2 linked regions of the Teredinibacter purpureus genome follow. The protein of the gene in region 1 interacts with the protein of each later gene in a pairwise test. Links are inferred from orthologs where the notes say so. Each region holds a gene or a part of one and is shown in the gene's direction. Other genes may lie near its edges. The genes, in order: H5647_RS21570 and recJ.

Region 1 (7,157 bases):
AGACGCATGGGAACTTTCGACGAATGAAGGACGAGTGTACCAAGAGTGGGGAACAAAACGGCTAAGCGCGATCGACCTGATTGAGAAGCTATTGAACAACCGACAGATTGTTGTGCGTGATAAGCTTGATAATGGAACCACAGTGGTTAATAGAGATGAAACTCTAGCAGCTAACCAAAAGGCTGACGCTCTCAATACAGAATTCAGAGAATGGATCTGGTCCGACCCTGATAGGCTCAGCCGATTGGAGAAGTTATATAACGATCGATATAACGTCTATGTGGAGCCACACTATTCCGGCGCGAGTGTCCGATTGGATGGTATTAGTCCTACTCTTAAAGGCAAGCCTTTCGAAGCAAGAGACAGCCAAAAAGCGGCTATACAGAGATATATATTCGAAGGGCGAACACTTAACGCCCATCCGGTAGGCGCAGGAAAGACCCTTGAATTAGTTGGATCGGCAATGGAGGGCAAAAGACTAGGCATTCACAATAAACCCCTTATTGTTGTTCCCAATAATATCCTGTCTCAATTTGGAAGAATGGCTTTGGAGTTATATCCCGGTGCAAATACCTTAGTCATTGATCCAAAACAGCTTTCAAAAAACGCTAGGAAGGAATTTACAGCAAAAATTGCGACATCCGACTGGGATATGGTGGTTATCGCTCAAAGCTCATTTGACAAAATAGCGACTCCTCCTGACCATCAAAGATCTGTAATCGAACAGGAAAAATATAAGCTCGAGGAAGCTCTCAATGAACTTTCTGGTACCGATAATCGAGCAGCTCAGCTAACGGTTAAGCGCCTTGAGCGCTCACTTGATAACCTCGAAAAGAAGATCGAAGAATTGGTCGACGGCGACAAGAAAGATAATTTTCTATATTTGAACGAAATCGGTGTAGATGCACTATTCGTAGATGAGGCGGATAACTACCTCAACCTTTTCACTCCAACCCAGATGAGTCACGTACCTGGAGTCAACACTAGCTCCAGTCAGCGAGCCATGAACATGCTCATGGCCGTGCGATATATACAAGATCTAAATGAAGACTATCGGGGGGTAATATTTGCAACTGGTACAGACATACGAAATAGCATGTCTGACATGTATACGATGCTTCGCTATTTAGGCCCGGATATACTTGAAGCATCACAATGTGAAAGCTTTGATTCGTTTATGGGGACTTTTGGAGAAGTTGTCAAAACAGTTGAAGTGAACCCCGAAGGCACCGGCTATAGAGAAAACTCTCGCCTATCGAAATTCACCAATATCCCAGAGATGGTCATGATGTACCGGCAGGTAGCCGACGTTTTGACAGACGCCCAACTCAAACTTCCCAAGCCCAAAGTTGAGGAAATTAATATTGCAGCTGATTCTGGAGCCTGGTTAAGAATGTATATGGCGCATCTCGCAGAACGCGCAAAAGCTACACGCTCAGGTAGCGTTGACAACAGAGAAGATAACCTACTAAAGATCGCAAATGATGGACGAAAGGCAAGTCTAGACATGAGGCTGATTGACCCTCGAATTCCGGATGACCCTAATAGCAAAGTCAATCAGTGTATTCAGAATGTAATTATGGAGTGGGAAGCAGGTAAAAATAAAAAATTGGCACAAATTGTTTTCTGCGACATGGGGGTGCCCAATAAAAACAAATTTAGTGTTTATGAAGATATAAAGAATAAGCTCGTAAGTTCAGGCATCCCAGAAAAAGAGATCGCATTTTCACAGGACTATAAGACTGACGCAAAGAAAAAACAGCTAGAAGGAGATATAAATTCTGGTGCTATTAGAGTAGTTGTAGCATCTACTGAAACGTTAGGTGTAGGCTCTAATATTCAGGAAAGACTGGTTGCGCAGCATAACCTAGATGCCCCCTGGCGCCCGCGGGATTTAGAACAGAGAGGCGGCCGAATGGAAAGACCTGGAAATACCAACGACCAAACTAGAAGGTATAACTATACCCAGTCAGATTCTTTTGATCTATTTATGTGGGAAACCCTAAAGAGGAAGGCTGCATTTATTCAACAAGCTAAAGTCGATCCTAGATCCGCAGCACGAGAAATAGATGAAGATTTGAACCCAACCTACTCAGAAGTTATGGCTATAACAACTGGTAATCCACTTATTAGGCAAAAGATCGAAGTGGACTCTACTGTCGAGAAATTACAGTCGGCAGAAAGATTCCATAAGCGCGCCCAATGGGATAATTCTAACCAGATAAGCAATCATCAATCACGGATCGATTCACTGAATGAGTATATAGGTAAAACCGAAGGACTAATTGCTGGTATTAAAACAAATAATTCCGAAGTAATCATCGATGGACATAGGTATACGGGCCAAAGCGAGTTATCAAAAAAAATTAGTAAAGTATTAAAGCATCACAATGAAAACAATACCTACAAAGGAGAAAATCGTATCCACCTAGGAACAATCGGAACCGTTCCTTTTTTTCTTAGCCATAGATTAATGGATGGCCAATGGGCAATGCGAGTTGGGGATAAAGATTCGTCACGCGTAGTATCTGATCTTAAATCCGTAAAAGCTAAGGTGGAATCGTTGATGACATACGATAAATCATTGAGTCTTGATATTAAGCGCGCTGAACGCGAGATATCTAAGCATAGCTCTGCCATCGAATCACTAGTTGATGTTGCATCGAAGCCTTTTTCAAAGAAAGAGGAGCTTTTACACGCTTTAGATATGCAGAAACAAATCAACACGGATCTATCAGAATCAGCTAACGATGAAATAGATAAAAACCATCAAACACTAGAAAAGTTTACTGATGCAATAGAGTCAATCCCCCTACGCGCAAGTAAGATGCGCGTAGGATAGAAAACTACGCTTTTCGACATTTTTTTATTGAACACGGTAAGGCGCTCACACAAACTCAAAGTACTTAGAAGAGTGAGAGCGCTATGGACCTATATATTGCTGAAAAACCTAGCTTGGCTAAAACCTTAGCTGAGCACTTGGCTAAAGGGGGGAAAACCGAAAGTAAAAAAGGTTACATCATTGGTGATGGCTGGGTGATGACCTGGTGTCTTGGTCACCTATATGAGCTAGCCGACCCTTCAGAATATTCCAGTGAATGGGGTGGTCCTTGGCGCCTCGAAGCACTCCCCATAATACCAAAGACATTTAAATACCGGCCGGTTGAGAGAACCAAAGATCAACTGAAAATCGTACATGATTTGTGTGCGAAATCAGCACGTATCATTTCAGCCGCTGACGCCGACAGAGAGGGATGTGCGTTATTAGATCTAGTGATTCAGCACTCCCCATTCAAAGGCCCAGTTTTTAGACTATGGCCAATTGATCTATCCACAAAAGGCTTAGATAAAGCATTCTCGACTATAAAGCCAAATTCTGAGTATCGTCCTCTTTCGGTTTCAGCCTTATGCAGATCTCAAGCGGATTGGCTGGTGGGAATAAATTTTACGCGCTTATACACTTGTTTAGCTCAAAACAAAGGGTATCAAGGAACGTTATCACTTGGACGCGTACAAACCGTTGCCTTTTCTATTGTCCACAATAGATGCATTGAGATCGAAGAATTTAAACCATTACCTCACTACGCTCTCGAAATCGAATTCACCGCTGAAATAGGAAAGTATCTGGCACAATGGGTGATACCTTCAGAATTAACCAATGAAGACGGTTACCTAATTGATAGGGCAAAATCTGAAGCCGTAAAACAATCGGTTCAATCCTCTCAGGGGCTCATAAAAGATGTCCATATCGAAGATAAAGCACAGTCTGCCCCTCTTCCATTTTCACTTTCTCAATTGCAAACGTACTGCTCAAAAAAATGGGGATACGCTGCAAAGCAGGTTTTAAATACATGTCAATATCTCTATGAGGACCTGAAAGCCTTTACCTACCCAAGAACAGATTGTTCATACTTGAGTGAGGGGGATTTTAATGACGCAGCTAATATCTGCACCACAATAATTGATGCGAATAATCTTTCGTCAGACAATCTGAACTTAGATATTCGATCCAAGCCTCGATGTTACAACGATAAAAAAACGACAGCACATACAGCTATCATTCCCACATCATGCCCGCCTAACTTTGACAGGTATAAAAACCTTTCGCCTAAGGATCAAAAAAATAAGGGCATCGGGTCTATAGAAGTCCTTGAAAATATCTATATGGCAGTATCCTCAAGATTTCTAGCTCAGTTCATGCCTAAACATCAATTTCAATCTACAACCATAATCACTGTATGTAAGGGGTATGAATTCAAGTCAAAAGGAAAGGTTGTTGTACTAAACGGATGGAAAGAGTTGCTCGATGATAAAGACGACTCTGATGATACTGAAAACCAGCTACCGCATGTGAGAAAAGGGGAGTCCGTAGTAGTCTCGGATTCAAAAGTATTAGATAAGCGTACGAAAGCGCCTGAGTATTTTACCGAAGGAACCCTTATTGCAGCGATGGCAAACATTTCAAAATATATTGAAGATGAAGAAATACGCCAAAAACTGCGCGAAACAGATGGCATAGGAACTGAAGCCACAAGGGCAGACATTATCGAACGCCTGAAAAAGATAGGATACCTCAGAGTTGATGGAAAAAAACTAATTGTTACGTCAATGGGGAGAGAAATATTCCCGTCTATTCCTCCGTATTTTAAAACAGCGGCAATGACAGCAATTTGGGAAAGAGCTCTTCAACGAATTGCGGAAAAAAAGATTGATCACAACGCATTTGAAAAAAATATTGGTAGTTGGACGGAAACACAGATTCGAATGCTTTTGGATAATCCACCAGACCTAGCCCTTGCTATTGATGACAAATACAAGTGCAAGGAATGCAATGCTCCTGTTATCCGAAGATCCGGGAAATTTGGGCATTATTGGCCATGTACTAACCGTGAATGCAAAACGTCGTATAAAGATTTCAAGATGGCACCTCTTTACCCGCTTGAAGGTGACGGCAACGCTTGTCCAGAATGCACAAAAACTGGCCGGGACGGATTAATGAAAACACGTACGTCAAAAGAGAACAGGGAAAAAGGATCACCAGCAAAAATATTTTTGGGGTGTAACAAATTTCCTGAATGTAAACATGCGGAGTGGAAGGAATGACAAATATAACCCCTAGTGCGCTACTTACACGTTGCCCTAATTGTAACGCAATATTAAATATTAAAGAGAAGATTGGAGATGGGTCATCAGTCTGCACAAATTGTGAATATTCTGAACCTGCCGGCAGTGGCCATATCGTTACATTCTTAGCGTCATGTCTAACAGAGTATTCTCTAATGCATGATGTTGACACTGCATTTATACAAGATTACGAATTCCCTATTCGTTCATGCATGGAAGGAAATGGACTTCTTCCAGTCTTAGTTGAACGTGCCAAGCACATTCAAATTACAAGTGGATATGCGGATATGCCTGGCATGAGCCTTCCTTTTAAGATGGTAGTCGATATAAAAGGGCCTCTACAAATGAGAGTCGTCTATACCGGCGGAGATCTGAATATTGCTACCGCTCTTTCGTTCCTTTGCGAAACAATTCATGAAGCGATGCATCTCACTCAGGCAAAAAGTACAAAACACTACAACAATCAAATCTGTTTAGACTATCTCCCAAATATGGATAAGACTATTAATCTTTCAGAAACTGTCGCAGGAAGAATGCAGGACGCGTTTCAAAAAGCTTATATCCAACAGTCATCTGGAGTCAAGGTAAATGAAAGATGAAAATCCTGCGTTAGACGCTCTAAACAATCTTGAAAATAAGAATAAAGACAATTCACCAACCCCACTACCTTATATCGTAAACGGGATAAGAACATGCGGCCCATTGTTTGCCGCAGCACTTAACTATGACAGCCTAGAAATTGATAAAGATATTGATGAGATGTTAGACGCAACAAAATCTCTAATTGATAGCGTAAAAACTGTATTAGTAAACAAAGGAATAAACGTTTCTGAATATGAAAATTCTGCGATAAATGCATTCTGTATCCGAGTCGTCGCAGAAAACTGGAAGAACTCTCAAGAGGTTTTCCAGTCACTGGTTGATCCCGTAGTGACCTCTCTTGAGGAGCAAGGTATTAGTGCCGAAATCGGTCTGAGAGAAATACAGACGCACTCAGGAGAAGAAATTACTGCAAACATTATTGTAACAGGTGAAATATTTAGTGTTCTCCATGTACATCCTCGAATAGAGATTGAAAACACTATGTGTGCTCAATGCATCAAAGAAGTCCTCAAGTCAGCTAAACGAGCGGTAGAGAAACTTACACAGTTTCATATACCTTATGAAGATGCTGAGGCTGTATCGGGACATATAACGCTGCAGGCAGGAAATATCTTTGTAGCAATACTAAAGAGAGAAATAAAACTATTTGAAGATAATCAACGATATTCATCAATGTCAGATGAAAACGTAAGTAACGATATATCGTTTGAGACAATATTTCGTACATATAAAGTTGCGATGAACGGCTTCGTGGATGCTATCTATGTTAACAGTAGGATGGTGAGCTGATGGCTAGATCATTAATTGATGGTGCATATGATTTATATCTTCAGAAATTTGGAAATGGTTGTCAGTTCGATGTCCCAATACATATTCGTGAAAATGGTGATATTGAAGAAATAAACATCAGGGTATGGGCTAAAGACTCTCGAGAAGCCGAAGAACGTGCTCTAGCAAAAGCGCAATCAATAGATTTTAGTAAGCAGCAAAAAATTCAAGACAAGTCTCTTGGTGTAATACTGCCGGTCGACCATTACAAACCATCTGGCATCTACAGAACAGTAACCTCCCCTTTTGCGGTATGGAGAGATCCAGTCTACAAAAAAGGAGCCAAAAATATACTAAATGGCTCAGTATATAAAGCTGGAACTATGACAAAGCTGTCATTTAAAGGGCTCATGAGGGTTTTTAATAATTCAGACAGTGATGAAAATCTGACAAGAGAATATCTTGAAAAAGCACACAGAGTAAACATCATTACCTTTTTTATCTGGTTGGGGTTTTCACTTGTAGGACTAATGTTTTTATTGCTTGGCTTTCATCCTGGATATGAAGATCGGTTTATCATCAGCTGGCTAAATCAATATATTATTTCAGGAATAGTCTGTATCTCTGTCGGCACCATCGCGCTAATAAAGACGTATAAAGAT
Region 2 (7,067 bases), on another replicon or contig:
AGATGACCACAGTATTGGAAGATAATGTTTACAATATTGCAATGAAGGGTAATTTTGACGATTGTCAGAATATGGTAAAGGCAAGTTTTGCTGACCAGTCCTTTTTGCCTGATGGTCGACAGTTGGTGGCGGTGAACTCCATTAACTGGGCGCGTATTATGGCTCAAATTGTATACTATTTTTATGCGTCATTAGCGCTCGGTGGTCCTCATCGCTCGGTGTCTTTTTCTGTGCCTACTGGTAACTTTGGCGATATCTTCGCAGGGTATTTGGCTAAGCAAATGGGCTTGCCTATAGACCAGCTTGTGATTGCAACAAACTGTAATGATATTTTGCATCGTTGCATTAGCAATAACGATCACACTAAACAGCCTCTCGTACACTCTTTATCGCCGAGTATGGATATTATGGTATCGAGTAATTTTGAGCGTATGTTATTTGATTTGCATGGCCGCGACGGCGCGGTAATCAAGCAGATGATGGATACATTTAAAGACGGCGGTGATTTGTCACTATCGAATGATGTATTGGAGAAAGCGCAATCGTTGTTTAGTAGTTATCGTTTGAGCGACGAAGAAACAATCGATGTTATTCGTGATGTATTTGACAGTACAGAGTATCTGTTAGACCCGCATACAGCGATCGGTGTTCAAGCCGCGCGTAAAACGCGTCGTTCAACTGAGGTTCCTATGGTTTGCTTGGCTACCGCGCATCCAGCTAAATTTCCTGAAGCCGTTAAAAAAGCGGGTCAGGCAGAAGATCCTGCATTGCCTCATCATATGAAAGATTTGTTTGATCGTGAAGAGCGGTATGAAATACTAGAAAATGATATTGCTGGTGTGCAAGCCTTTATCCAATCTCAAATATAGATTCACTATGCTATAAAGGTAGTATTGCTCCATAATATTATAAACCCGCAAACATTAACGTGTTTGCGGGTTTTTTCGTTTTAAAAAAACGTGTTCTTGCCTTAAAGTGGAAAGTGCTCTGCATATTTGCTCTATTGTAGGGCAGGTTTGTAGAGGGTGTAGACGTGCAGAGCAAGGTAGGCCCGCGGAGTAACACAAAAACGACAATGGAATATTAATTGCGTATTGTATGAATAACTTTATCGGTTAGGGCGCAAGGTTACGGTGATGAACGCTTCTTATACATTCGTTGTTTGGTTGTCGTCTAGTATTTTTATACTGTCGTTATTGGCGCTGGCGCTGATGCATCGAGAACGATATCGCGTAAATTTTTTAACAGCCGTGCAGTTGTTGCAGGCGGGTAGAATATTGTTGGTGCACCTGCAGCGTCATAGAGGGCTGAGCGCTGCAAAAATAGCCGGTTGTGAGCAGAGGGTATCTGAATTGCCTGAGCTGAGATGTTGTATCGTGGAGGATATGGCAAAAATGGCAGCGCTAAATGAATGGTTATCGGAGAACGAAAATTGGCATGGAATAACGCGTCATTGGGCTGCGCTCTCGGTAACATGCGAGGCATTGTCTGTAGACGCTAGTTTTGATCAACATTCACGCTTGATCGCGTCGCTTATTGAATTGCTGAATGAGATAGCGGCTTATTTTAAGGTGGATGATCATCCGCGTTATTCCGATACACGGATCATGTGGAAAGAGTTGTTACACACTGGGGAAATTATTGGCCAGTGCAGAGCCTTAGGCGTACACGTATTAGCGGGCAATTTAACGTTAACTGAGCTAATAAAATATCGAAAAAACATCGAAAATATTGTGACGACTATTACGGTTTATCTCGAAAGCCCAGCTTGTCAGCGCCATCTTAGCGGGCAATGTAAAGTTTGTGTAGAGCAATTTCTTACTTTTCTACGCGAGCAATTATTTGAAGGTGATTGCGATCTGTCGGCGATAGAATATTTTAACTTCGCCAGCGACGTTATTGAAATTGTATATGAGCAGTATGATATTGAAATGCTGCGGCTTCACCGGCGAATAGAGTGAGAGACCTGAGAGCTTTATTTATCCGCCGATAAAACGGTGGAAGTAGACGTGGGATTTTCAATCGGCACAGTGCTGGAGGGGTTTAGAGCAATAATCATTATGTAAGCGAACAGAAATACAATGTAAAAGACATTTTTACTGAAAATACGCATGATTAGAACCCTCATATAAGAGAAAATAAAGGCGTTCTCGAATGAGAGTGTCTGTGCATCGAGATGGCTACGAGGACGCCCGTTTTACGGATGGTGTCTGCGTAGCGTCGAGATGCGTTGTAATCTGAGAACGCCTTGAGAAAATAGATTAGGTTAGATCACTATATTGTGTAGCGCTAACGCTCTCTACCGATGTACATTGAAGCATACAAAAGCGTTACACTTTATGAGGTCGATCAATTTTCAATCTGTACCTTTCCTTTTTACTTTCTTCTTTTTTCAAAACTTCCCCATGATAAAAAAAATACGCAGGCGTACCCCCATTAATTCAGAGGATGAAGGTTTAGCGGCTTTGCCTCCACTTATTCGGCGAGTGTTGCTGAATAGACGTGTTACTGACCTAGTTGCTGTAGATTACTCATTAAGTAATCTACAGCCTCCGGGGGCAATGGGCGGCTTGGACGCAGCAGTTGAACTGCTATTTGAGGCGCTAACCACGCAAAAACGAGTGTGTATTCTCGGCGACTTCGATGCTGATGGGGCAACGAGTACTGCGCTTGCCGTGCGTTGTTTGCGGGCTTTTGGTTTTCAGTCTGTGAGCTATATTGTGCCGAATCGGTTTGAGTATGGTTATGGGTTAACAACCGAGATTGTCGAGGTTATTGCGACACTGTCTCCGGACTTGTTGATAACGGTTGATAACGGTATAGCCAGTTTGGAGGGGGTGGTTGCTGCGCAGAGACATGGTATGAAGGTTCTGGTGACTGACCATCATTTGCCGGGAGCAACCTTACCCGTAGCAGAAGCGATAGTGAACCCTAATCAGCCGGGCTGCAATTTTGGCAGTAAGAGCCTTGCTGGAGTAGGGGTTATTTTTTATGTTATGAATGCGTTTAGGGCGTATTTGCGAAAGCTGAACTGGTTTGTGGACCATCAACTTGTTGAGCCTCGTATGGCCGATTATCTAGATTTAGTTGCACTTGGGACTGTAGCCGATGTTGTACCTTTAGATCAGAACAATCGAATATTGGTCGATCAAGGCTTACGAAGGATTCGAGCAGGCCATTGTGCGCACGGTATTCGCGCGCTGTTTGAGGTGGGCGGGCGGGCGCTACCACGTTTATCGGCAACGGATTTGGGCTTTGTTGCTGGCCCAAGGTTGAACGCGGCGGGCCGGTTGGATGATATGTCTTTGGGTATACGTTGCCTCTTGGCGGATACTTATAACGAGGCACGGCAGGTTGCGGTTGAGCTAGATAGCCTTAATCGTGAACGCCGGGCTATTGAAGGTTCGATGCAAGTTGAAGCGATAAAGTATCTCGATGAATTATTGTTACACAATAAGCCGTGGCCGTTGGGTATTTGTTTATATAAAGACGACTGGCATCAGGGTGTTATCGGTATTCTAGCGTCGCGTATCAAAGACAAGCTACATCGCCCTACAATCATATTTGCATCGAGTGGCGACGGTACCTTAAAAGGTTCGGGGCGCTCTATAGCCGGCATTCACTTGCGTGATGTTCTGGACAGGATCGCAACGGGCTCTCCTGGCTTGCTGACGAAGTTTGGCGGGCATGCGATGGCTGCAGGCCTATCGTTGGATGAGTCTAAGCTGGAAGTGTTTAAAGTGGCCTTTCAAACGGTTGTGGGAGAGCTTCTAGATGGTAAGGCTCCAGAAGCGGAGCTGTTAACCGATGGCGGCTTAGAGGATGATTGGTTTACGCTCGATAGTGCTCGAGAACTTGAAAGTTTTGGGCCGTGGGGGCAACTGTTTCCAGAGCCTTGTTTTGATGGGGCATTCAGAATCATTTCACAACGGATAGTTGGCGAAAAACACCTAAAATTGCAAGTTACTCCTGCGGAGTATTCTGGCGTGGCCTTAGCGGCTATTGCCTTCAATGTAGACTTGGACGTATGGCCGAATAATGATATTCAGCAAGCGACACTGGTCTATAAATTGAGCGTAAATGAATACCGTGGAGAGCAAACATTACAGTTAATGGTCGACTATCTCGAACCTGCGGTGTGAAGGTTCGCTTTCGCTCTAGGCTGTGTGTGCCCAGCTGATTGCTGCGCGTCTACGTTCAATATAAGCAAATTCTATTTTGCCTGTGCGTGGATGCAATTGATGACGAAAATGGTGATGGTCTTCTGATGAGCCCATGTATTCCCAGCAATTTCCCACGAAGAGGCAGATAGGGTCCTCTTCATTTATCCTGTCTTTTGCGAGTTCCTCCCACATTTGCAGCCATTCACTGTGGTCAGCTTCTAAGAATTCCATACGGTTTAACTCACTGATTGGTTGTTTCAGTAGGTTATTGTAGTTTCTTAATCTTGATTGTCAACTAATCCCTGTATCACCTTGATATTGAAAGAATTTTTGTAATTAACGTTTGTTTGAGGCGAAAAAAAACCGCATCCGTGAGGATGCGGTTATCTAGAGATTTATGTAGCGCTTAACTAGGGCTCTATAACGTTAGGGTTAGTCACGATAGAACCCGGCACAATGCCATCCAGGGCGAAAAAGGTTATGGATTGCTGCAGTATTTCGAAGAAGGTCGCCGCGCTTGCGGCAGGGCTCGCGGGAGAGCCGTGATCGCCTTCGGTATAGCGGCTAACGAGGCGGACAGGTTCGCCTGTATAGGCCGCGTCAGCCGTCTTAATGGCGCCCGCAATTGCTAGCATAGGCTCCGTGCTAGCGAGAGGTGATGGAAAGTTATCAATCATAAATCCAGCCTCAGTGACCATTTGTAGGGGGCCATAACCCTCTCCCCACATGGCGTCTGCTGCGTTCGGAATAACCACATCACCGGCCACTTGAGAGAAAAGGACGCTGGAGTTGCCGTCTTTTGCCAAGCGGCTAGCAAAGTTTGCGGGGTCTCCTGAATCGACCACACCTTGGAACACATTAAAGTAAGACTCTAAGCCACTACTACCGTGCACTAATTCTTCACTGGCAGCGGCAAGCCCGCCTAATATTGTGGGTGCAAACGAAGGTGAGTTGACGAGTAATCGAGTGACGTTACCGCCGGCCACATTCACTGAAGCGGCTTGGATCTTGGGTTGGCTACTGAAAGGGCTGTTTAATACCGCTAACTGATTATTCAGAGCCGTGAAATTAACCGCGTCAATTCCACCAAGAGAAACACCGTACACATACACTTTACTGGTATCAAAGTCTGGCTCGCCGTCGCCGTCTACATCCATCGTTGCTAGTGAGGCGTTTAAGTTAAGAAGATCCAACGCCATTTGACGCAGGGAATCTCGTGTTCCAGCAAAGTGGAGTAGGTTGATGAAAAGTGAGCCTGATGAACCAAATTCAGCTGAATAATCCATAGGCACAGCGTTGGCCGTGGCATCTGCGGTGAAATCGTAGTGACGTTCCGTAATACTTTCGCTTACGGTGGCGCCCTCGATATTCGGTACGATAGCGACGCTGGGGTCGGTTACGCTGGACAGCCCCGATAAAAAGGCGCCTCCAGCGGCGATTCCGTGTAGCGGCCTATCGATAGTGATGGAGGCAAAACACGGTGCGCCCGTCGCAGCGAACGTTTCTGGGTTAATACACGCGAAAGCCATAGCATCTGCAACAGGGAGTGCTGTACTTCGTTCAGCGGTAATACCTGGAATATTTATAACCACAGGCCAGCCCGCGTCTGGTTTGGTGACACCAAGAGAAGCCAGCGTGTTGGCTTCTGGCAGCACGGCCAGTAAGGGAATGGTGACATCGGCTTGCTTCGCTGGAAATGGGTAGCGATGCGTAATCATCTGAGAGGGAGGCGTAGTGCCTGCGTCATTTCCCAGACCTGCGTCGATAACAAAGCCAATGGTGGTATCGGCTATCCAGTTGCCAGAAGTAATATTACTGCCATCGGCACCTTCAGGGAGAGGTTGATAGATGGGCAATGCTATCTGACCTTGGTATACCAGTGCTGGTGCACTGAGTAGTGCGTTTAGGTCCGACGCTAGGTCGACGCGATAGAAGCTGTTAGCGCGAGGAGCGGGTACGGGGAAAATGGCATTTACTGGCGCGCCAGCACCGGCGGCCAGTTGTTGTACTGTGCCCATCGCTTGAGCGCTAATGCTCACATACGGTGATTCATCGCCAAGTTCAGCAGCAGCGCTGTCGTGTACTGACAGAGCGGCTTCAGCAGCGGCGCGTTGCATAATATAGGCCGCTGTTGGATCAGCCGCAATAGTGGCAAAATCTGCACCGCTCGCAACGGCGCCGGCAATGCTCTCATTGTAGAGCGCATTAGGCGTTTCATCGGGCAGTAAGGGTGACGTGAGCAGGAAATTAATCGTGCTATTAATCGCGCCATCGGTTACCGATGTCATGGCGCTATTGTCGCCACTCACGTTGTAAACCCCAGTTACCAGTTTTGCAATAGCGTCTTGTTTGAAACCCGTGCGTAACGATTTTTCAAAAAATGTTTCTGGCGCAGCCAAGCTTGTTAGCACCGAATCGGTACTGCCCGTTGTAAACGTTAAGGTAAAAATAATGTCTTCTGCTGTTGGTGCTTCAACGGGTAGGCTTGCCGCTTCAAATACGGTGGCCATAAAACCAAAGTAACCACTCGCCAGCTGCTCCCAGCCTTGGATTGCACCGCGCACGCCATTTAAGCTGGTATCGGCCAAATTACTTTCAGGGTCTCGAATAAAATCGTAGGCAATAGAAGAGGATACGGCATTGCCCATCGCGTCTTGTATGTTCGCCAGTACAACCAAATATTTGGTTTCGGGCATCAGCGGCTTGAGAGGGTTAATACGAATAATATTATTCGACCCGCCGTCTAGGCTGATGAGCTCGGCGCGGGCGGTTGGTACAGCCAGTTCACCTAGCAATGCGATATTTTGAGTGGCGACACCGGTTTGAAAGGCGACAGCATCAGCAAAAGTGGGTATTTCAACGCTAGTGCCGTTAACGGAGGTTTGAAGTAAAGCATCGCCTCCA

The links.
Region 2: the proteins of H5647_RS21570 (region 1) and recJ interact in binary tests that used the Escherichia coli proteins (3 or more experiments, as listed by UniProt). The link is inferred for Teredinibacter purpureus from one-to-one orthologs.

Annotation. Positions count from the first base shown.
Region 1 is NZ_CP060093.1:176,823-183,979, forward strand. Bases 2,533-5,514 are described here. They hold H5647_RS21570 (DNA topoisomerase 3), read left to right. Parts: upstream 2,533-2,925; coding sequence 2,926-5,103; downstream 5,104-5,514. Other genes in these bases: H5647_RS21565 (hypothetical protein), read left to right, coding at 2,533-2,842; H5647_RS21575 (hypothetical protein), read left to right, coding at 5,280-5,514. Outside these bases: more of H5647_RS21565, read left to right, coding at 1-2,532; more of H5647_RS21575, read left to right, coding at 5,515-5,723; H5647_RS21580 (hypothetical protein), read left to right, coding at 5,713-6,516; H5647_RS21585 (hypothetical protein), read left to right, coding at 6,516-7,157.
Region 2 is NZ_CP060092.1:4,119,030-4,126,096, reverse strand. Bases 1,882-4,773 are described here. They hold recJ (single-stranded-DNA-specific exonuclease RecJ), read left to right. Parts: upstream 1,882-2,405; coding sequence 2,406-4,142; downstream 4,143-4,773. Other genes in these bases: H5647_RS18370 (MECDP-synthase), read right to left, coding at 4,574-4,773; H5647_RS18375 (hypothetical protein), read right to left, coding at 4,158-4,394; H5647_RS18385 (nitrate- and nitrite sensing domain-containing protein), read left to right, coding at 1,882-1,961. Outside these bases: thrC (threonine synthase), read left to right, coding at 1-869; more of H5647_RS18385, read left to right, coding at 1,137-1,881; more of H5647_RS18370, read right to left, coding at 4,774-7,067. UniProt on the Escherichia coli protein: Single-stranded-DNA-specific exonuclease.